2 linked regions of the Rubripirellula amarantea genome follow. The protein of the gene in region 1 interacts with the protein of each later gene in a pairwise test. Links are inferred from orthologs where the notes say so. Each region holds a gene or a part of one and is shown on either strand. Other genes may lie near its edges. The genes, in order: ssb and priA.

Region 1 (10,235 bases):
TCCGACCGATGACTTGTTGGTGATTTGTGACGACCTTGACCTGGACGTGGGCCGGATTCGCATTAAGCGAAATGGCTCCGCAGGCGGTCAACGCGGTGTTGCCGACATCATTCGTCATTTAGCCAGCGAAGATTTCGCGAGGCTGAAAGTCGGGATTGGCCGTCCTCCGAAAGGTTGGGACACGGCGGACTATGTGCTCGGGAAGTTTGGCTCTGCAGAAGCAGACGCCATTGAGACCGTTACCACGACCGCAGCCAGGGCCGCCATGGACTGGGTAACCGATGGTTGCTCCGACGTGATGGCAAAGTACAACCATGTGGGCAAACCGCCCAAAAAAGACAAATCAAAGCCCCGTCCGCAATCAGATTCCAGCGAGCCGTCCGGCCAAGCTGGTCTTTGAAGTCCGTCGAACTGGGCCGATGACCCGAAATCATCGTAAATTACGGAAACAATGGGCTCATTTGATCGAATGGGCCTGACGAAATTGGACTCGCTCGTTAAGATTTCCGCTGACGAACGGCGTCCATCCCTTACATCATCCCTCTAGCGATCCAGTTTTACTGAAAGACAGGCGAATCGTGGCGAAGAATACTTACGAAACCCTGCTGATCCTCGACAGCAATCAATACGCCCGTGACCCGGGTGGTGTCAGCAAACAGGTTGGCGACATCATCACTGAAGCCGGTGGCGAAGTACTCGTCAGCCGTTTGTGGATGGAGCAAAAGCTAGCTTACCCCATCGATAAGCACCAAAAGGGCCACTACTGGCTGGTGTACTTTGAAATGGAAGGCGTCGATTTGCCAAAGATCGACCGAGCGTTCCACCTTAGCGAACCTGTCCTGCGTCAGTTGACTTTGAAGCTCGAGCCAAGATTGATTGAGCCTATTTTGGCCAACGCTCGCGGCGAATCCATTCGTGTCTCGGCGAACACCGAAAGTCTCGGTGCGGACGACGAAGACGATAGCGACGACGACACCGACGCGTAGTCCGATTGGACGCGAGTTGGTGAAGCAACCCAAGCGTGTTTACTTTTCCGTCGTTGGAGCATTCCTATGGCCAGCTATAACCGAGTTGTCCTGGTTGGTAACCTGACCAAAGACATCGAGTTGCGGTACACCCCAGGTGGAACCGCCGTGGCTGATGTTGGGCTCGCCGTAAACGACAGGCGAAAATCCGCCAGTGGTGAATGGGTCGAGGAAACCACGTTTGTGGACATCACAATGTGGGGCCGTACCGCTGAAGTTGCTAGCGAATACCTGGGTAAGGGCTCGCCGATCCTCGTCGAAGGAAGGCTTAAGCAGGAATCTTGGGAAACCGACGGGCAAAAGCGAAGCAAACTTAAAGTGATCTGCGAGCGAATGCAGATGCTAAGTAGTCCGGGATCAAGTTCGTCCGGAGGCCGGCAGTCGGGCGAATCAGGCGGTTCGCAACGAGCGTCAGGATCTTCCGGGAATGACGGTTCAGACCGCGATAACGCTGGTGCTGCAGGTCGCTCCGCTGGCTCAAACGCAACATCGACCGCAGGGCAGCGTGAAGCCCAACCGACCGGAGATGGACCTGGATACGATGATCCTGACATCCCCTTTTAACGTTCAATTTTAGTTCAAAACGTACACTTAACCTCCATAACATTTGACTGAGTTTTCCATGCCAGCGACTACGAAGCGATCGCAGCTTTTCAAGCGACTTCCCAAAGGCCCCAATGGTGGCATTCAGCTTTTGCTCATTCACAATGTCGAGCACCTCGGCAAGCAGGGTGACATCGTCGAAGTGAAGCCCGGTTATGGGTTGAACTACCTGTTGCCTCAAGGTTTGGCCACCGTCGCGACCGATCACCACAAGCGAATGATCGAGAAGCACCGCGAGAAACTGCGTGCGATCGAGCTCGAGAAGCTTAGCAGCTACCGCAAGTTGGCTGATGAATTGGGCAAGCAGTCGATCACGATCGAAGCCAACGCCAACGATGAAGGTCACCTGTACGGTAGCGTCGGTCCTCACGAGATCGTCGATTCCCTGAAGGCTGCTGGCTTCACCCTGGCTCAAGATCAAATCCGTTTGGAAGGTCCTCTGAAGGAATTGGGGCTTTATACCGTCAAGGTACACTTGCACAGTGAAGTTGATTCAAGCGTGAAGGTTTGGGTTGTTCCAACTGTCACCGGTGATGGTACGACTGAGTAGTCGATCACGAATTTTGAAACCTGGGCGTAACGGCTGTGGTGCCTTTGTCACGCACCGCAGGTCTACGTTTCCGGCGACGTTGAGTTTCACGACCTTAGCTATTCAACCTACTTTGCGGCTTTCCGCAAAAGATATCGGGGGGTATATCCGATACTTTGGTTGTCAAGTTGTTGACCTTACCTGGTCAAGTTAGAAACAACACCAGCCGGATACTGCTGCCCCATCGTCCGGTTTGGTGTGACAGGGGCCTCAACTGCCCCTGAGGCCCCTGTCATTTTTTTGCTTGGCCTGATTGCTTGGCTTGGACAACATTTCCACCAAGCTTTGACGATCCACATAACGGATAACGTGCCGAATTTGCTGGTCACCTTGAACGAAGTTGACCAGTCGTTATCCTTGCAGCGACTAAGATTCACCGCTGATGTTGATCGAATTACAATTCGTTCTCATACTCATCTTGCAACCATGGGGCTGTGGCGGAACTGGCAGACGCGCTGGATTTAGGATCCAGTTCCTTTACTGGAGTGCAGGTTCGATTCCTGTCAGCCCTACTTTGCAACACGCGAAAGACTCACGGCGAAAGCGGTGAGTCTTTTTTTGTGGACTGATTTTCTTCATAGGATCCTTCGCTTACATGGAAGGTCTTGTCAGCGATCACCTTGCCGTCGTGTTCCAACGTCATCCGCCAGTCACCAAGCTTATCGGCAATCGGTTCCCAAATCGTATCACCGAGATAGAACTGCCAATCGTTTGATTTGACGTAGACGATGCCTTCAAAGGGGGCGCGTACTTTTCCATCGCTATCGCGAATTCCAGGGTGGTCGATGCAGTATTGAAGCGATTCGTTTTTCGCATTCTTGATGGAAACGATAAAGCCAAATTCAATGTCGACGCGGGCTGGGATTTGCGTTGTCTGTTCCTGAAACGATGGCAGGTCCTTTGATTCGGAAATCCACTTGGTGTAGATGCCGTGGGTGATCATACGGAATTCAGGTTTTCGTCTCGCCATGTTTCCTAATGTGACGCGATCACGCTCAAATTTGAACCCGGTGATCGTTTCAATCGCCTCAACAAATCAGTGGCATTTCCGTGATCGGTTGCCTCTACCCCTAACCTGCTTCGTTGATAAGTAGCTTTTCCCGATCAGTGCGATTTTCATTCGGTGCACTGGCTTTTTCGTTGCCGTTTAAGGATGCGTGCTGCAACGTATGTTTGATCTTCACTGGTCTGTCGATCCAGACGAACCATCTGTTCACGATGACACATTTCTAAACATCGGAGAAAGCGAGTTTGCATTGGGCCTGGTCAGTGCAATGGTTGAAGAGGACATCTCTGCAACGATTCGCCAAGAGTCGCAAAAGACACCCGGTTTTCACTGCACTAGAAAGTGAATTCATCGCAGTACCATCGCGCGCTCGCAATCTGCCGAGCGACTATCCTGTAACACAACCAACGTTCGCGGCATGGTATACCTAAGAAGAGTCTCCGTTGCCGCAACAGCGTGAATTTGTCGATGGGGTTCTTGATACTCCAAGACGCTCACGTGTGTTCACCGGCATGCTGGGATCCCATGAGTAGACGTGCGACGAAACGAGAGCTTGGGTCATGAACTACCTCCGAACAACGAGATATTCACTCACGCTACTTCTCACGTTGACTTATTCAACTTTGGGAATCGGTGGCGAGAACGCACCAAGCACCGGAGAACCGACGGCCGAGCAGATACGTTTCTTTGAAACAAGCATTCGTCCGTTGCTTTCCGATCATTGCTACGAATGTCACAACGACGAGACGTCCGAGGGCGATCTACGATTGGACTCGCTCTCGGGCATGTTGACCGGTGGCAAGGCCGGACCAGCGGTGGTTGCGGGCAAACCGCAAAGTAGCTTGATTGTGACAGCGATCAGTTATCGTGACAGCGAATTACGGATGCCACCGGAAGGCAAGCTGTCCGATCAACAAGTCGCCGACCTGACTCGATGGGTAGAGATGGGCGCTCCGCATCCCGATCGTGGTAAGGTGAAAGTTGCTCTTCCCAGAGGAACTGTTGATCTCGCAGCCGGACGCAAGCATTGGGCGTTTCAACCGCTCAACGATTCAACGATGCCACGTTCGGATGAGTCCGCTAATACGTTAGCCAACCCGATCGACGCTTTCATCGGTGACCAGTTGGATCGCAACGAATTGATTCCGCTTGGTCGCGCTGACAAGCGAACTTTGATACGGCGTGCGACCTTCGATCTGATCGGACTGCCTCCGACGCCCGAAGAGATCGAGGCCTTTGTCGCTGATGAATCGGAAACTGCGTTTGATGTTGTCGTCGACCGACTGCTCAATTCGCCTCACTACGGCGAACGGTGGGGACGCCACTGGTTGGATGTCGCTCGCTATGCAGATAGCAATGGGTTGGACGAAAATGCCGCACACGGGAACGCATGGAGGTATCGCGACTATGTCGTGCAGTCTTTCAACGAAGACAAGCCGTACGACCAATTTGTCGTCGAGCAGCTTGCTGGTGATCTGCTCGATTCCGGTGACAATTCGGAATTGAGACATCAACGTTTGATAGCGACCGGTTACCTGTTGTTAGGTCCGAAAGTGCTCGCCGAAGCCGACGAACGCAAAATGGAAATGGACATCGTTGACGAGCAGATCGACACGATCGGTCGAGGGTTGATGGGAATGACATTGGGTTGTGCTCGTTGTCACACGCACAAGTTCGATCCTATTGAGCATGCGGATTACTACGCGTTAGCGGGAATTTTCAAAAGTACTAAGACGATGGAATCGTTCAAAACCGTCGCTCGTTGGAACGAGGTCTTGATCGCTGATTCCGATGAGATGGCTCGCAAGAATGAGCACGAGCGGATCGTCACCGAGGCGAAGCAGAAGATCGATACTCGAATCGCAGCAGCGAAACGCGAACTCACGCCGACCAAGGGCGAGACAGTCCCCGAAGATATTGAGAAACGATTTCCTGAGGCCACGCGATCGGAGTTAAAGGAGCTGCGTGATCAACTCGAGCAACTTGAGGCATCGGCACCAGAGATGCCGACGGCCATGGCGGTTGTAGACGGCGTCGTGGCTGATGTTGCCATTCATATTCGTGGCAGCCATCTCACACTAGGTGAGACCGTCCCTCGCCGATTTCCGCGGGTGTTTGCGAAAGATGCTCAGCCATTGCTTCCTAGCGACAGCAGCGGCAGGCTTGAGTTTGCTCGTTGGCTGATTGACGAGGATCACCCACTTACCGCCCGCGTGATGGTCAATCGCATTTGGCGTTGGCACTTTGGCAAGGGTTTGGTTCCCACCGTGGATAACTTCGGACTGCGCGGTGAACCGCCGACTCATCCAGAATTGCTCGATTGGTTGGCCGTGCAGTTCATCCAAAACGATTGGTCGATCAAATCGATGCACCGTTTGATCATGTTGTCTGAAACGTATCGGCGTAGCAGCAGCTTTGACGCCAACAATGCAAAGGTCGATAGTGACAACCGATACTACTGGCGATGCGATGTCCGGCGACTTGAAGCGGAGGCGATTCGGGATTCTCTTCTCGCTGTCAGCGGCACGCTCGACCGAACAATGGGTGGGCGACTGCTCGCAACACCAAACCGAGAACTCGTTTTCAATCATACTTCCACGGACACGTCGAATTACGACACTCGGCGACGGTCCATCTACGTGCCCGTGATTCGAAATCATCTGTACGACATGTTTCAGTTGTTTGACTACGCGGATGCCAGCGTGTTGAGCGGAAATCGCAACACGAGCACGATCTCACCGCAAGCATTATTCCTGATGAATTCCGAGTTCATGACCAGCGTGTCGAACTCGATGGCCGAGCGTCTTTCCGGTGCTGATGTGGATCGTGATCAACGCATCGCTCGACTGTTTAACGAAGCGTTCGGGCGTTCGCCAACCGAAACGGAAGTTCAACAGGCCAATGACTTCTTGGCGCAGTTTCAAACTGAGGGAAACGAAGTCACCCCGAAACATGCGTGGCAGGCTTTGTGCCAGGCGATCGTTTCGTCCAGCGAGTTCGTGTATGTCAAATAATCGCCCGGAGGAATCATGATGAACTTGACAAGACGACAACTGCTGTCGCAATGCTCCGCCGGGTTTGGCTCGTTGGCACTCGGATCGTTGCTGGCCGATGAAGGTTCCGCTGCGAACTCATCATTCGCCACTCACTTTCCCGCCAGAGCTAAACGCATCATCTTTCTGTTCATGAAAGGTGGCCCCTCCCAAATCGACACGTTTGATTACAAACCGCAGTTACAGAAAGACGATCAAAAGCCGTTGCCGTTTGATAAGCCGCGTGTCCAATTCGCGCCGACCGGTGACTTGCTCGCTTCGCCCTGGAAATTCCGCCGGTACGGCGAAAGTGGCATTGCCGTTAGCGAATTGTTTCCGCACGTTGCTAAATGTGTGGATGATTTGTGCATTATCAATTCCATGCACGGTTCCAATCCGGCTCATGGTGGTGCTTGTTTGAAAATTCACACCGGCACTGACACGTTTGTTCGGCCCAGCATGGGTGCTTGGGTGTCGTATGGGCTGGGTACTGAGAACGAAAACTTACCGGGTTTCATCACCATCTGTCCCACGCTCGCCCATGGAGGCACGAAGAACTGGAGTTCTGCGTTTTTGCCAGCCAGTCATTCAGGAACACCGCTGGGGAACGCGAGCCAGTCGTCGGAACAGGCCCGCGTTAAGTACATGCACAACGCTCAGATGTCGAGGAAGTCGCAGCGGATGCAGCTTGATATGACTCAGACGTTGAACCAGAGTTTCCTCGACTCATCAGGCCCAGACGCAGAGCTTGAAGCTCGGATCGCATCATTTGAATTGGCGTTTCGCATGCAGACTGAGATGCCGGCGGCGCTAGACCTCGCCGCAGAGACCAAGTCGATGCATTCTCTTTATGGAATCGACGATCCGATTACGGCCGACTTTGGTCGCCAATGCTTGATGGCTCGCCGATTTGCCGAACGTGGCGTTCGTTTCGTTCAGGTCACGCATAGTAATACGGACGTCCAATGGGATCAGCACGGCAACCTTCGCAAAGGTCACCAGCAAAATGCATTGGAAGTCGACAAACCAATTTCTGGCCTGTTGCAGGATCTCAAATCACGCGGGCTGTTGGACGACACGTTGGTGTTATGGGGCGGTGAGTTTGGTCGGACTCCGACTTGTCAGGGCACTGGTCATGACGGCCGTGACCACAACCCCGAAGGATTCACAATGTGGATGGCTGGTGGCGGTGTTCGTGGCGGAATTCAATACGGCGCGACCGATCAGTACGGTTACTATGCGGTCGAAAACAAAGTCCATGTGCACGACCTGCACGCGACTCTGCTGCACTTGATGGGACTCGATCATGAGCGTTTGACATTCCGTTATGCTGGTCGTGACTTTAGGTTAACGGACGTTGCAGGCCATGTTGTCGATGGGATCTTGTCTTGACGACTAACGACCACGTTAAGGACCAGAACGCGATCGAACGTCATGCGCGATTGGCATTGTTAGCACTCTTGGTTGTATCCATCTTGGTCAACTACATCGATCGCGGTGCGTTGTCAGTTGCGGTGCCAGACATTGAAGTCGAATTTTCGATGACACCGTCACAGAAAGGATTGCTGCTTTCGGTCTTCTTTTGGACCTACGCTTTGATGCAGCTTCCGGCGGGTTGGTTGGTAGATCGGTTGGATGTGAAGTATGTTTACGCGGGCGGTTATCTGATCTGGACCATTGCAACCGCGATGACGGGGTTCGTAAACGGATTCGCGGCGTTGTTGGCCGCAAGGTTGTTGTTGGGAGTTGGCGAGAGTGCCGCTTATCCTGCTATTTCGCGATTGATAGTCGAGAGCTTTCCTGAGCAACAGCGTGGACTAGTCAATTCGTTGATTGACGCGGGAACAAAGATTGGCCCAGCACTTAGCATTCTGGCAGGCGGTTTGTTGGTCGACCAATTCGGATGGCGAGCATTGTTCATTGGCCTGGGTGTTGGCGGCTTTCTATGGCTACTGCCCTGGATGCACTATGTGCCGTCACGACCGAGGCAAAGCCACACCACCAAGAACGAGCAAACAAAGAATAGCCCGACGATCAGACGAGTTGCCATGAACCGATCGGTATGGGGCACCTCGCTGGGCATGTTTGCACTTGGATACGTTTGGTACTTTCTTCTCACCTGGCTGCCATCCTATTTGATGGATGCTCATGGATTGAATTTGAAGGAAACAGCCGTTCTGGCGGCGCTGCCTTTTCTCGCGATGGCAGCGTCCACGGTGTTTTGGGGATGGGCAGCGGATCGCTTAATCAAACATGGTCGTTCGCCAACGTTCGCTCGCAAGCTAATTGCTTTGGGTGGCTTCGCGATTGCCGCTGTTCTATTGGTGGCAGCGTCGCGGGTTGCGTCCTCGACTTCGTGCATCCTGCTGCTGATTGGTGCGTGCTGTGCACTCGGTATGTTTACGGCCAACGTGTGGGCGATGACTCAAACGATGGCTGGCCCCGCAGCGGGAAGCTGGACAGGAATCCAAAACTGCATTGGCAACATGGGCGGTGTCGTTTCACCGTTGGTTGCAGGATGGTCGGTTGAGCAAACGGGATCGTACAACACCGCGTTCTACGCGGCTGCTTGCGTGATGACTCTCGGAATCATCGCGTATTTGGTGTTGGTCGGACCAATCAAGGAAATCGATTGGCAGAGCGAAATATGAGCAATAACAAATCGTCAAATCACCCGGTGATCGAGTTATTAGCCGATCTGGTTCGAATCAACAGCGTCAATCCCAACTATGAAGGTGGCGTTCCCGAACTCGCCATGGCGGACTTTGTCGAACAGTACTTCCACGATTTGGGAGTGGAAACATGGCGACAACTCGTCTACCCCGATCGGCCCAATGTTATCGCTCGTATTCCGGGAAGAGATTCCAGCCGGCGAGTTGTGCTGGAAGCTCATTTAGATACGGTTTCGACGGTTGGGATGAGCATTGATCCTTGGATGCCAGAGATCCGCGACGGAAAACTATACGGTCGCGGTTCGTGTGACACCAAGGGAGGAATGGCAGCGATGATGCACGCGATTGCAACACTTGCGAAGGAAGGCGTCACTCCGCCGTGTGATGTTTTGATGGCTACGACGATCGACGAAGAATTCTCGTATCGAGGTGTAGTTGCATTATGTGATTCGCTTGATGCTGGGCCGGTCGATCCCGAGGTTCTGGAAAACGAAAGGACGCCTCGAAATCCACTCAGAGCCGACGCAGCCATTATCGCGGAACCTACGTTGTTGCAGCCGGTTATCGCCAGCAAAGGATTGGTGCGTTGGAAGATTGAGACACGAGGCAAGTCAGCACACTCCGCAAAACCACACTTGGGCGTCAACGCGATCGAGCATATGGCTCACATCATCGCAGCAATCGAGCGAGACACTCGCCGTCTTGCCGCAAGCCCGCATCCACTACTTGGTCCAGCCACATGCAACATCGGCGTCGTCCGAGGCGGCGTGCAAGTAAACTTTGTTCCCGACCGATGCGAGATCGAATTGGATCGGCGTCTGCTGCCGGGGGAATCTCGTGATCAGGTCTTGCAGCACTATCAACAAATCATCGATGTGGTTGCGACGAAGCATCCCGGTATGGATGTAGTCATGCATCCGCCAATGCTGAGCGATCGACCGCTGGAAACTGAGGCCACGTCGCCGGCTGTGCAAACGATGGTAACCGTGCTTAATGAACTGGGTCACGACGCAACGTTGATCGGCGTTCCGTTTTGTAGTGACGCCAGCAAATTCGGAGCGTTGGGAATTCCAAGTATGATTCTAGGTCCCGGCAGCATCGACCAGGCTCACGCTGCGGTGGAGTGGATCGAGTGTGAGCAAGTGATTCAGGCGAGCGAAATCTATCGGCAATTCCTGATTCAATTCTCGTGAACGTATGCAAGGCAAACAAATGATCAAACTTAATCGGCGGCAATTTCTAGGTGCTTCCGCGGCAGCGGCCGCATCGGCGGCGATTCCAAAACGACATTCGCTCGTTGCGGACGAA
Region 2 (11,595 bases), on another replicon or contig:
AAAAGCTCGTTCGGTACTACCTAGGCTACCTGGATCATGAACCCGAGATCGAAGTCACCGAGCACGAAGGGTTTCAGTGGCTGCCATGGGCGCCGCCTCACCAAATTCAAACGCAAACGATCGACGCAGCGCTAGCCGCCGTCGCAATGCATTTGTCGCAGTGAAACCCAGGTCGGATCTTCGAAGCGTTTAGTAGGCCGCATTGACCACTCTTACTCGGATACGCGAGACCGCATCCATGAATGGCACAAACACCTTGTTTTGACTCGATTCGTCCAGCGCGGAAGTGGTCAAGATAATGCGGTCGCATGCTCCCATGTCGCCGTCATCGACGTCCAGGTGAATCCACTGGTCATCGACAAATGCTAGAACCCAAGAGTGATACACCATTCGAGACGGCGAGCCTTGTTGGTAGCGCAATCCGATCGCCAACCTAGCGGGAATATCCTTCGCACGCAGCATCGCCATTAACAAAATGGCGCGTCCGGTCTGGCTCGCCTTTCCTTCTTGCGCCACGACGCTCGCTCGCATCAAACCAATCTTGTCCGGCTCGACTTCAATCAAGCTGTTGGCCGTGCGAGTCAATTCCAAGGCGACCTCACGACGCGAAAGTTCCGATCGTGAAGCGACCGCCGCGCTGGCAAAACGCCGAACGAGCCCATTGCGAAAATCCACATACGAGTTGACCGACAAATCAGCATCGGACGGTTTCAGATCGGATCCTTCGAAACTTTTCAGATTGGTTTCTTGCTTGCGACTAACGAGTAGTTGAAATTGATTCGACTTCGTTTTTCGCACCCACTGACCGGGTTCGGGAACCATTTTGATCAGTTCTTCGCTTTCCTCACCCTCAGCGGTCTTTTTAACTTGTTGAACGGGTGTGACTTCAAAGGCAATGCGTTTGGCTTCAAGAGGTCGGTCGATTTCCCCTTCGATCGGCAATAGGACGGAAATGTTGCTTGGCTCGACAAAATCGGTCGCCGATTGCTTGTTCGTTCGATACGCCACTAGCTTGATGCCCGGGGAGTATGTCCGACGAATCGCGCCTTCATCGTCGATCCAGATGGTGGAGTAAGTGTTGCTCCCGTCATCAAGTTGGATTTCACAACTAATTTCGGTCATCGGAAGCATCGTTCCATCCTGCATGGGTACGGATGCTGGGCCGCTACACTTCAACTTGGCGGTACCGATCTTGTAATTTCCTGGCACCAACATCTTCAAAAAGCGGATATCACCTTTTTTGGTCAGCGGTTTTTGCCGCAGGGATTGCTCGATCGCCACCAGACCTCGGTAGGTCGAATCCCAGGCCAAGAAGGCAGAAGTCTCATTCCTACCCTTTCGTGTTTTCACTCGCACACGCATCTCTTTGCCACTATCGCCGGCGTCTTCAACGACTTCACCTGAATAGTTCGTTACCACGGGCCCGACTTGCAACGAGCTCTCGAAGTCAATCAAGCGGCCGTTCTTATCTTCGGTGCTAGTTTGCTGCAGGCGTTGAACGGTTCGGGCTTGCCCCTGGTTCACCAAAAGCAAGTTGTCCATCAGATAGCTCATCTTGCCGCTGGAGTCGTTCTCTACGGGCTTTGCGACGACGTGGTTGTATCCAACGTGTTGGTCACCCACGTAATAGGCATCCCACGTTTCCCATGCCTGGTTGGCGATGATGCTAGGCGGTTCGAGGTAGTTCGCTGAATCGGCGAAACTGGGCTCCGCGACCGATGCCCCGTCACCTTCGACGGCATTGCCCCCTGATCGAGCCTGCAACTCGTCGAGGGACTCAGGACGCAGCGGAGGCCGTTCGGGAATGTCACATCCGACTAAGACGAGAATCGTCAAAGCAGTAGCCAATGTTCCGACCGATCGCCTTCGCCAAAACGAGAGAGAGCGATTTTCAGATCGCGACATACCAGAACTCGATAAAAACGGGGCCGATTGCATGATGTAGCAAGTGCAGAGAAAACGAACGTGAAGTCCCGATGGATGAACCACAGGATACACCGTTTGCATTTTAACGACTTGGACTTCTTGCCAAGACCTTTCGCGACTCGAATTGGTGTCCGGCTAATCCCTCCAAGTCGACGATTCGGATCCGACCCGCACGACACTCCGCCGATGACCTCGCTCTTCGCTATAGCCGCCAAGAATCGGACGCATTAGTAGGGCTGTAGGGATTATCCGGAATGTTCTTCCCCCATTCCCCTTGGAATCGGCAAGGTTTTGCTGAACAGGAGTCCCCAGTCGCGAAGCTAACCTAGCGTTGGTTATGAAGGGATGACCGCTAGGTCATACGGTTTCGCGAACCGACATTCGCACCAACCAACGCTGATCAATCAAGCGGATAAAAATGGGTTTCCTTAAACGTATTCTTCGAGGCGGGTCTAGTGACGAAACACTTCGCAGTGTTTCCGACGGAAGTTTCGAGACTTTGACAGAAGAAGAACTGCAAGCCCACATGGGCATTCGCACGTACGGCGTCTTCGAACTAACCGACGCGATTCGCCCCTCGTACGATCTGCAGATCATTCCCAAGCAAGGCTTTCGTCATGATGAATACATCGACGAAACCAACGGGACCAAGACACCGGTCATCATGGCGTCGGCGACTCGCGAATCGCTCATTGACCTTTTCCTGGAAATGATCGAACCTCTGGGTGACGTCGTCGATGTCGTCTTGGAAACAAGTCACAAGTCCGGCGAAGGCCACGAGGACCTGTACCGCGAACACATTGACATGCCCGTCTTGAAGAGCATCTTGCTCGAATTCGAAGACGTGTTGCTCAATGATGGTTGTGCCGGCATCGCCGTGATCAACCCAGCGAAACGGCAAGAGGTTCAACTTGATGAACACAAGCTTCTGATCGCTTACGGCGAGCCACTCGACCAGTTCAAGCAAATCCTGATCGACACCGACGTCTATCCCGATGAAGACATCAAGTTCATCACCGAAGCCGAGCACGTTCACAGTAGCTGCGAACGTCTTTACGACCAATTTAACGTGCTAAAAACTCGCTTAGGAATGGACAGCGAAAGCTGCAGCGACGATTGGTGCAGGTAGCCACCCGATTCGACGATTTCATACGCGTCGAAGTCGGCCAATAGCAAAACGATTACTGGGCGAGCTAGCGAGAGGAAACCATCAAGGTTATTCTCTGTTAGGTCGCCTTTTTCGTTTATCGCTACAAGCTTGCATTCATGATTCTTGTCATCAGTTCATCGCTGCACCCGGATTCTCGCAGCCGAATCCTTGCAAGCGCGTGTATCTCGCGACTTGAATCTCTTGGCGAAACGGTTGAAAGCTTTGACCTTTCCCAAACGGCGTTGCCTCAATGCGATGGCATGGCCGCCTATGGCGACGCAAATGTTCAAACGCTCACCAGCCTGATCAAGAAAGCTGACGGCATTCTGTTGGCCTCGCCCGTCTATAACTATGACGTTAACTCAGCCGCCAAGAACGCGATCGAGTTGACCGGGAAAGCATGGACGGGAAAAGTGGTGGGGATGATGTTGGCCGCGGGCGGCCAAGGCAGCTACATGTCGGCCATGGGCTTGGCCAATAGCTTGATGCTCGATTTTCGATGCGTGATCGTGCCACGCTTCATCTACGCCACCGGCGAATCATTTGAAGGCAACTCGTTAGCGGATGAAATGATCCAAGAGCGCGTCGATACACTGGTTGCCGAAACCTTGCGACTAGCCAAAGCACTTGCATCATGACAGACTCGCCATCGCATCATTCCGAGATCGACAGCGTTCTAAGCAAACTCCTGCTAGCGACGTCAAACTCAGCAATCGACTTTGATTCCATCATTGACGCCAATCACAAAGCCGGCTTGCCAGCGATCGACGTTTCTCCGTTGCAGGGAAAGCTACTGCAACTGCTCGTTCAAATCTCTGCCGCTAAGCGGGTCCTAGAAATTGGAACTCTTGGTGGCTACAGCACCGCGTGGATGGCGACTGGCCTTCCCGAAGGTGGCAGGGTGACCACGGTCGAAGTCAACGCCACGCACGCGGGGGTTGCCGCGTCAAACTTAAAAGAAGCCGGGTTAGCTGACCGAGTCACGCTTCGCTTGGGACAGGCAGCGAAGATTCTCGACGAAATGATCAACGACGATGTCGATCCGTTTGACTTCGTTTTCATCGATGCCGATAAGCCTTCTGGGGTCACCTACTTTGAAGCTGCGATGAAACTTACACGTCCGGGCAGCGTCGTCGTTTGCGACAACGTGGTGCGATCGGGCCAGATCCTTGACCTGGAAACCGACGATCCCGACGTGATCGGGACACAACAATTGTTGCGTCGGATTGCCGACGAGCCTCGTGTTTGTGCAACCGCGATCCAGACCGTCGGCCAGAAAGGTCATGACGGGTTTGCGATCGTGCGCGTTAACAGCTAACAACAATCCAAGTAGCGGACGACTCGCTAACGTTGATAGATCTTGTTTGCGTGAAGGTACGCCTCGACCGCAGCGGGGACTTGGTAGCGGATGCTCTTTCCATTCGCCAAGCGATTGCGAACGTCCGTACTGCTCGCTTGGATCAATGGCATGGGCACCACCGAAACAGCGTTTTGATTCGGTTCGTTGGCATCGACGTACTGATCGACCACACTCACATCGACCACTGGATCGCCCCCTCGCTGAATCACCGCCAGTGTCACCAGTTCCAGCAATCGCTTCGGCTCACGCCAGCGATCAAATGTTTCGAGCGAATCGCTTCCTATGATGAGAAAGAAGTTATCACCGGGATGCTCTGCGACGAGTTCCGTCATCGTGTCGACCGTATAGCTCATTTCGCCTCGACGTAGCTCACGCTCGTCTAAGACAAAATGGGAATTTCCCGAGATTGCTAGTCTCACCATCTGCAAACGATCTTCGTCCGAGGCAATCGGTCCGTTAGTTTTCAGCGGCGACGTGGCAGCAGGTATCCAACGAACTTCGTCAAGCGACAGATGCTCGCGAGCGGCTTCTGCGATCCAGAGGTGCCCGATATGAACGGGGTCAAACGATCCTCCAAAAACGCCAATTCGTTTGCTCATCGAAATCTCAAATATCGGACGGAATACCGCCATTGCCTAGCGGGACGGGTCATTCACTCTATGTCGGACAACCTGATTGACCAGCCTTGTCCTGCCAAGAGCGACAATAGGTTTGGTGGCATTTTTATAGGAATGGTTCCGAACTAACCATGGTATTCATTATGTTGACAGACGCTTCATCCTCTACTGCCCTGCCCTCCCCCGTTTCACCATCGACACTGCCTACTTCAATGTCCAACCCGTTTGACGACATTCCGACCGGCGAAACGAAGGGCAAAACAAAGCAGTCCGAACAAAAAGAAGCCGCACAAGGTGAGCTTTTTGAAACCGCGCCGCCGCCTTGGGAACTTGCTGTTGCAGACGATGTGGCGATCGCGACCATCGTCTTCAGTGAAGCTCCACACGGCCCCTACGATTATCGCATTCCGGATGACTTGCGAGAAGATTTGAAGCCGGGAATGCGAGTCAAGGTCCCGTTGGGACATCGCCGCAAAGCGATGATCGGTTGGTGCATTGAAACCAAGATGGGGTCCTCTGCTTCACGCTCATTGCGTGACGTCGCCGAAGTCCTTGATGATGAACCGCTTTGCGATCCCCCTTTGGTTCGGCTCGTGATGTGGATGAGCCATTATTATCAAGCCCCTGCGGGTCAGGTTTTTGACACGCTGATTCCCTCGAGTGTCCGTGCCAACGCTGGAACTCGCGAACGAACCTACTACGAATTGACCAACAAGAAGCTTGACGACGCAACGATCGAATCATTGCCAGCTAAGCAACAGCAAATTATCCGCACCCTGATTGCCGTCGCTCGGCCAATGACCTCGGCGCAAATCATGGTGGAAGCCGACTGCACGAGCAGTCCCATCAAGACCCTCGAAAAGAAAGGATTGATTTCGTCCGAGAGTCGTCGCGAGATGGCAACCAGCAGTCCGATGCGATGGCAGCTCGATGACGGCGAAAAGGAAACCAAGCATGACCTAACCGACGATCAAACCCATGCCTTGGAAAAGATAACGGCGGCAGTTGATTCCGAGGAAGGAAAGACACTGCTTTTGCATGGTGTTACGGGAAGCGGAAAAACTGAGGTTTACATCCGAGCGATTGAACATGTCGTCAAGTTCGGCCGCAGCGCCATAGTGCTGGTTCCTGAAATCTCGCTTACTCCGCAAACTCGTGGTCGATTCGAACGTCGTTTTCCTGGTGTCGCTGTGTTGCATTCACAAATGACGCCAGCCGAACGCCATTTCCAATGGCAACGGATCCGCCGAGGCGAAGTTCAAGTCGTGATCGGCCCACGCAGCGCTGTGTTCGCGCCGCTGCCGCGATTGGGTTTGATCATCCTTGACGAGGAACACGATGGATCCTTCAAACAAGACACCGCGCCTCGCTACCACGCTCGCAAGGTTGCCTTTGCGCGAGCGATGTCTTTAAAGGTTCCGCTGGTACTGGGCACGGCGACTCCCTCGCTTGAATCATGGCATGCTTGCAACACTGGTCATGCCGAGTTGATTTCGATGCCTTCGCGCGTTGGCAACCGACCGATGCCCGATGTGCAACTGGTCGACCTACGTGTACGTGACGACCGAACCAGCGGCGCGATTAGCCGACCGCTTCACAAGGCCGTTCAGGAAACACTCGATGACAAAGGCCAAGTCATCTTACTTCTTAATCGACGTGGATTTGCGACAACCATTCAGTGCCCCTCGTGCGGCCATGTGGTTGCTTGCCCTGACTGCGACATGCCACTGACGCATCACCGCGATGGTGGCAAAGCCGTCTGCCATTACTGCGACTACACGATTGGTACACCGCCATGGTGCCCCGCGTGTCGCTTTGATGGGATACGCTACGGTGGGCTCGGTACACAACGACTTGAAGTAGAAGTCAAAAGTCGTTTCCCCAACGCTCGGGTCGCGAGAATGGACGGAGACACGATGCGTCGCCCCGGTAGTCACCAAAAAGTGCTCTCGGCATTTCGCAGTGGCGAGATTGACATCTTGCTCGGTACGCAAATGATCGCCAAAGGGCTCGATTTCCCCAACGTGCTCTTGGTGGGAGTGATCAACGCGGACTCCGCCCTTCACTTCCCTGATTTCCGGGCTGCCGAGCGAACCTTTGGGTTAGTCACCCAGGTTTCCGGCCGGACCGGTCGTGGCAATCGTGGCGGACGCGTGATTGTGCAAACGTTTTCGCCAGAGCACCCTGCGATCCAAGCCGCGTCCAGACACGATTACGAACAATTCGCTCATGACGAAATGAACGCGCGCCGCAAGTTCAATTATCCGCCGCTTGGCAGTGTCGCTCGCATCATTATCCGAGGGACTGTCGAGGATGTAACCGAGTCAACCGCCGAGTCGCTGGTGCAACGGTTGGAGCAAGCTCGAGAAAAACTCGGCCATGAAGTTCGCATTCTTGGTCCCGCGCCACCGCCGATGAGCAAACTGCGAGGTAAGTATCGCTTCCATATCCTGCTGCAAGCCACGGAACCCGGCCCCCTGGGCGACACGATCCGCACCGCCACGGAGAAGTTCGTGATCCCCGAGAAAGATGATGTGCAGTACGTGGTGGACATCGATCCAATTGACATGTTGTAAACGCACTTTTTCTATCCGAAAAACTCGGGACGACGCGATTTGGCAAAGTCAGTACACTGCGGCGAGTTCAGCTTGAATCCGCAACGTGTCATTGACCTTTACCATGGCTCCTGAAATTCGTCGTGCCTTCTTTGTCCTTGCTGGTGTGATCGCAATGGTCATGCTGGTTTGGGCCGCTCGATTTGACCCCATGCCACCGGCCGAGTTCAGCTTTCAAAACGGCACGGACCCTAAAACGCTGGACCCCCATCGTGCCACCGGGCAACCCGAGAGTCGCATTATCTTTAATGTTTTCGCGGGGTTGCTTCAGGCGTTACCGATGGGCGAGCCCGACCCCGACACTGGCGTCCAACCCATGGGGGCGCAGCCAGCGATCGCCAAAAGCTACCAGGTGTCTCCCGACGGCAAAACGTACACCTTCCAGCTCCGTGAAGACGCCGTGTGGTCTGACGGTGTGCCAATCACGTCTGCGGATTTCGTGTGGTCATGGACGCGAATGTTGCATCCCGAGACGTTGTGTCAGTACGGTTTTCAGCTTTACAGCCTTCCCCATGCCGAAGCCTACAACACCGGCGAAGTGACGATTGGCGACCGAGTTGAAGTGGAGCTATGGGATCGCCCCGGTGACGTTCCCGGTGGCGACAGCGACATCAACAACTTCCCTCGTGGAACCATGCGATACGGCACGTTGAAGGACATCATCAAACCGGATGAGCCAGAGCTTCCTGAAACGATGGCGGCCGATGATCGTGATCGCAAATTGGCACGATGGAAAGAGGATTGGGTTTTCCGAATCGAACTAGCCAGCGAGTCTGAAGACGGCGAAGTGAATTGGGATGATGTCGTTGGCACGCAAGACTATTGCCGACATCCACTTACTTCCCAAGCCGCTACCGAAGATACGCAGGCCACCCATGGTGTGCTTATCGCGTTTAATAAACTCGGTGCCGTCAGGGCTCCAAACGATCATACGTTCATCGTTCAACTCAATGCTCCGGTGCCCTACTTCCCCGATCTATTGGCCTACTATCCAACATTCGCATTACCAAAGCACTGCATTGAAGAACACGGTGTTCCGATGTGGACCAAAGCTGAAAACATCGTTTGCAACGGACCGTACAAGGTGGGCGCTAGGCTGCTTCGCGATCGCGTTCGGCTGGTGAAGAACGAGAAGTACTTTGATGCTGATGAGGTCGCAATCGAAACGATTGATGCCATGTCGACCGAAAGCGGGAATACGGCATTGAACATGTACGAAACCGGCCAGATCGATTGGGTCTACGATCCACCTTCGTTGTTACTTGATGAACTTCGAGATCGAGACGACTTCATTCCCGCGCCGATGTTGTCGGTCTACTTCTATCGGATCAATACCACTCGCCCACCGATGAACGATGTGCGAGTGCGTCGGGCATTAGCGATGGCAATCAATCGCGATCAAATCGTTTCGCAAATTACTAAGGCAGGCCAGATCCCCGCCTACACGCTCGTCCCACCCGGAATCGCAGGTTACGAAAGTCCTCCCGGCTTCAAACCCGACATCAACGAAGCGAAGCGTCTGCTTTCTGAAGCGGGTTTTCCCGGCGGTCGCGGATTTCCCAAGGTTACGATTCTCTACAACACTCAAAGCATGCACCGCGCGATCGCGGAAGTGATCCAGCAACAATTACTCAATACACTGAACATCAAAGTCGAACTGCAAAACATGGAATGGGGCAGTTATCTCGACAAGGTGGATCAACTCAACTACGACATCGCCCGAGCAGGCTGGGTGGGTGACTTTGCGGATCCCACCACCTTCCTTGACCTGTGGGTTACTGACGGTGCTCAAAACAGCACAGGCTGGGGAAATGAGAATTTCGATCAACTACTCAAAGACGCTGCCGAAGCCGGTGGCGAGCCTGACAAGCGAATGAAGTTGCTCAGCCAAGCTGAAGCCATTTGGATTGAAGAGATGCCCGTGATCCCTATGTACTTTTATGTGTCCAAGAACCTTGTCAAACCTTACGTCGAAGGCTTCTCTCCCACGCCCCAGGACCGGCATCCGTTTCACTTATTGCGATTGCGAAAGGATGCAAAATGAGTGACGTCTTTTCGTACATCGGCAAACGTTTTCTTTGGATGATCGCCACGGTGTGGTTGGTTTATACCGTTTCGTTTGCATTGATGCGTTTGGCTCCTGGCGGTCCCTTTAGCGCCGAGCGAAAAGTGCCACCGGCAATCGAACGACAAATGGAAGCTAGGTTCAATCTCGACGGCACATACGTTGAACAATACTTCGACTACCTCAAAGGAATCTTGACCAAGGGTGACTTAGGTTGGTCGTTGAAGCTGGAAGACTACAGCGTCAACGAGGTCATCGCACAAGGCTTTCCCATTTCAGTTTCGTTAGCCGTTTTCGCATTGATTTTTGCGGTCGTGTTGGGCGTAACCGCTGGTGTGATCTCCGCCGTGTATCGCGGTACGTTCGCCGACACATCCATGATGATTGCAGCCGTGATCGGGATTGCGGTGCCGAACTTCGTGCTGGCCAGCGTCGCTATTTTGTTATTCGTTTTTGGTATTTCTATCTTTCCAGCCGCAGGCTGGGGAACACTTCAACAGGTCCTCTTACCCGCACTCTGCTTGGGAGCACCTATCGCGGCATACATCGCTCGGCTATCCCGAACCGGCATGTTGGAATCGCTCTCGCGGGAACACGTGCGAACAGCCTTTGCAAAAGGTTTGCCAAAGTCAACGGTGATCTTCAAACACGTTTTGCCTGGGGCGATGCTTCCCGTGGTTTCTTACCTCGGCCCTGCGACCGCGCGAGTCTTGACCGGATCACTGGTGCTTGAACAGATCTTTGCTTTACCCGGTATGGGCAGCCACTTCATCAACGCCGCGTTGCAACGGGACTATCCGCTCGCGATGGGAATGGTGTTAACGTACACGGTGATCTTGTTCGTTATGAACAGCCTTGTTGACTTGTCCTACGCCATCATCGACCCCAGGGTGAAACTGCAATGACGCAAACACCCAATTCAACAACAGCGCCACCCAAGCTAGAAGCGTTGCTCGATCCGTCGCAGCAAGTTCAAGGCGTATCGCTTTGGCAAGATGCTTGGCGACGACTCAAACGCAATCGCATTGCCTACCGTTCGCTCTATCTGCTGATTGGATTAGCAATCGCAACGCTGCTGACGCCCTTGTTGCCTCTTCAATCGCCCATTGATAAGGATCTCAACAACGGTCAGTTTTTGCCGCCGACTTTAGCTTCGTCGGTAATGGGCAGCCGTGAAGGATTGAAGTTCGAGAACAATCGGCTGACATCGGAACTCGCCCAGGTCGAATCAGAGATCAAGAATCTCAAACAACAACTCTCGCAGGCTCAAACGGAGTCCGAGCGGACTGAACTTGAGCAATCCATTACGCAAAAGCAGGTCGTTGAACATCCCTTTAGCCAGCTTTGGAATAACCTCGGTCCGCTGTCGTGGATGATGTGTCGCGCTCGCGTGGCAATTTTTGGTGACTTTGCAATTCCGTCGATCTTCGGCACCGATCAACTCGGTCGCGACGTTCTATCTCGGATCATGTGGGGCGCACGAATCTCATTAACCGTTGGCATTGTCGCAACGCTGGTGAGCCTCGTTATCGGGGTTAGCTATGGTGCAATCGCCGGTTACTTTGGCGGCTGGATTGACGCGATCATGATGCGGATCGTGGATACTTTGTACTCAGTCCCGTTCATCTTTGTCGTAATTTTCATCATGACTTTTCTAGGTGAAGACTCCGTCAAAAAGAAACTCGAGTCCTACGGCGTCAGCCAACTGACCGTTTTCTACTTAATCATCGGCGCCATCTATTGGCTGACGATGTCCCGTGTCGTTCGGGGTCAGGTGCTTTCACTCAAACACGAACAATTCGTTGAAGCCGCTCGCACGATCGGTGCTTCACCCGCACGAATCGTGTTCCGACATTTGGTTC

The links.
Region 2: the proteins of ssb (region 1) and priA interact in binary tests that used the Escherichia coli proteins (3 or more experiments, as listed by UniProt). The link is inferred for Rubripirellula amarantea from one-to-one orthologs.

What each region holds. Positions count from the first base shown.
Region 1 is NZ_SJPI01000003.1:533,327-543,561, reverse strand. What follows is about bases 1-2,820. They hold ssb (single-stranded DNA-binding protein), read left to right. Parts: upstream 1-1,052; coding sequence 1,053-1,589; downstream 1,590-2,820. Other genes in these bases: Pla22_RS22010 (DUF3859 domain-containing protein), read right to left, coding at 2,750-2,820; rplI (50S ribosomal protein L9), read left to right, coding at 1,648-2,178; rpsF (30S ribosomal protein S6), read left to right, coding at 579-986; pth (aminoacyl-tRNA hydrolase), read left to right, coding at 1-400. Outside these bases: more of Pla22_RS22010, read right to left, coding at 2,821-3,187; Pla22_RS22005 (PSD1 and planctomycete cytochrome C domain-containing protein), read left to right, coding at 3,832-6,237; Pla22_RS22000 (DUF1501 domain-containing protein), read left to right, coding at 6,256-7,647; Pla22_RS21995 (MFS transporter), read left to right, coding at 7,644-8,906; Pla22_RS21990 (M20 family metallopeptidase), read left to right, coding at 8,903-10,120; Pla22_RS21985 (amidohydrolase family protein), read left to right, coding at 10,140-10,235. UniProt on the Escherichia coli protein: Plays an important role in DNA replication, recombination and repair. Binds to ssDNA and to an array of partner proteins to recruit them to their sites of action during DNA metabolism. Acts as a sliding platform that migrates on DNA via reptation.
Region 2 is NZ_SJPI01000001.1:1,210,628-1,222,222, forward strand. What follows is about bases 4,909-7,947. They hold priA (replication restart helicase PriA), read left to right. Parts: upstream 4,909-5,265; coding sequence 5,266-7,629; downstream 7,630-7,947. Other genes in these bases: nadD (nicotinate-nucleotide adenylyltransferase), read right to left, coding at 4,909-5,035; Pla22_RS04385 (peptide ABC transporter substrate-binding protein), read left to right, coding at 7,715-7,947. Also shown: Pla22_RS04350 (bis(5'-nucleosyl)-tetraphosphatase), read left to right, coding at 1-164; Pla22_RS04355 (transglutaminase-like domain-containing protein), read right to left, coding at 190-1,905; Pla22_RS04360 (hypothetical protein), read left to right, coding at 2,345-3,055; Pla22_RS04365 (NADPH-dependent FMN reductase), read left to right, coding at 3,193-3,714; Pla22_RS04370 (O-methyltransferase), read left to right, coding at 3,711-4,394; more of nadD, read right to left, coding at 4,421-4,908; more of Pla22_RS04385, read left to right, coding at 7,948-9,712; Pla22_RS04390 (ABC transporter permease), read left to right, coding at 9,709-10,638; Pla22_RS04395 (ABC transporter permease), read left to right, coding at 10,635-11,595.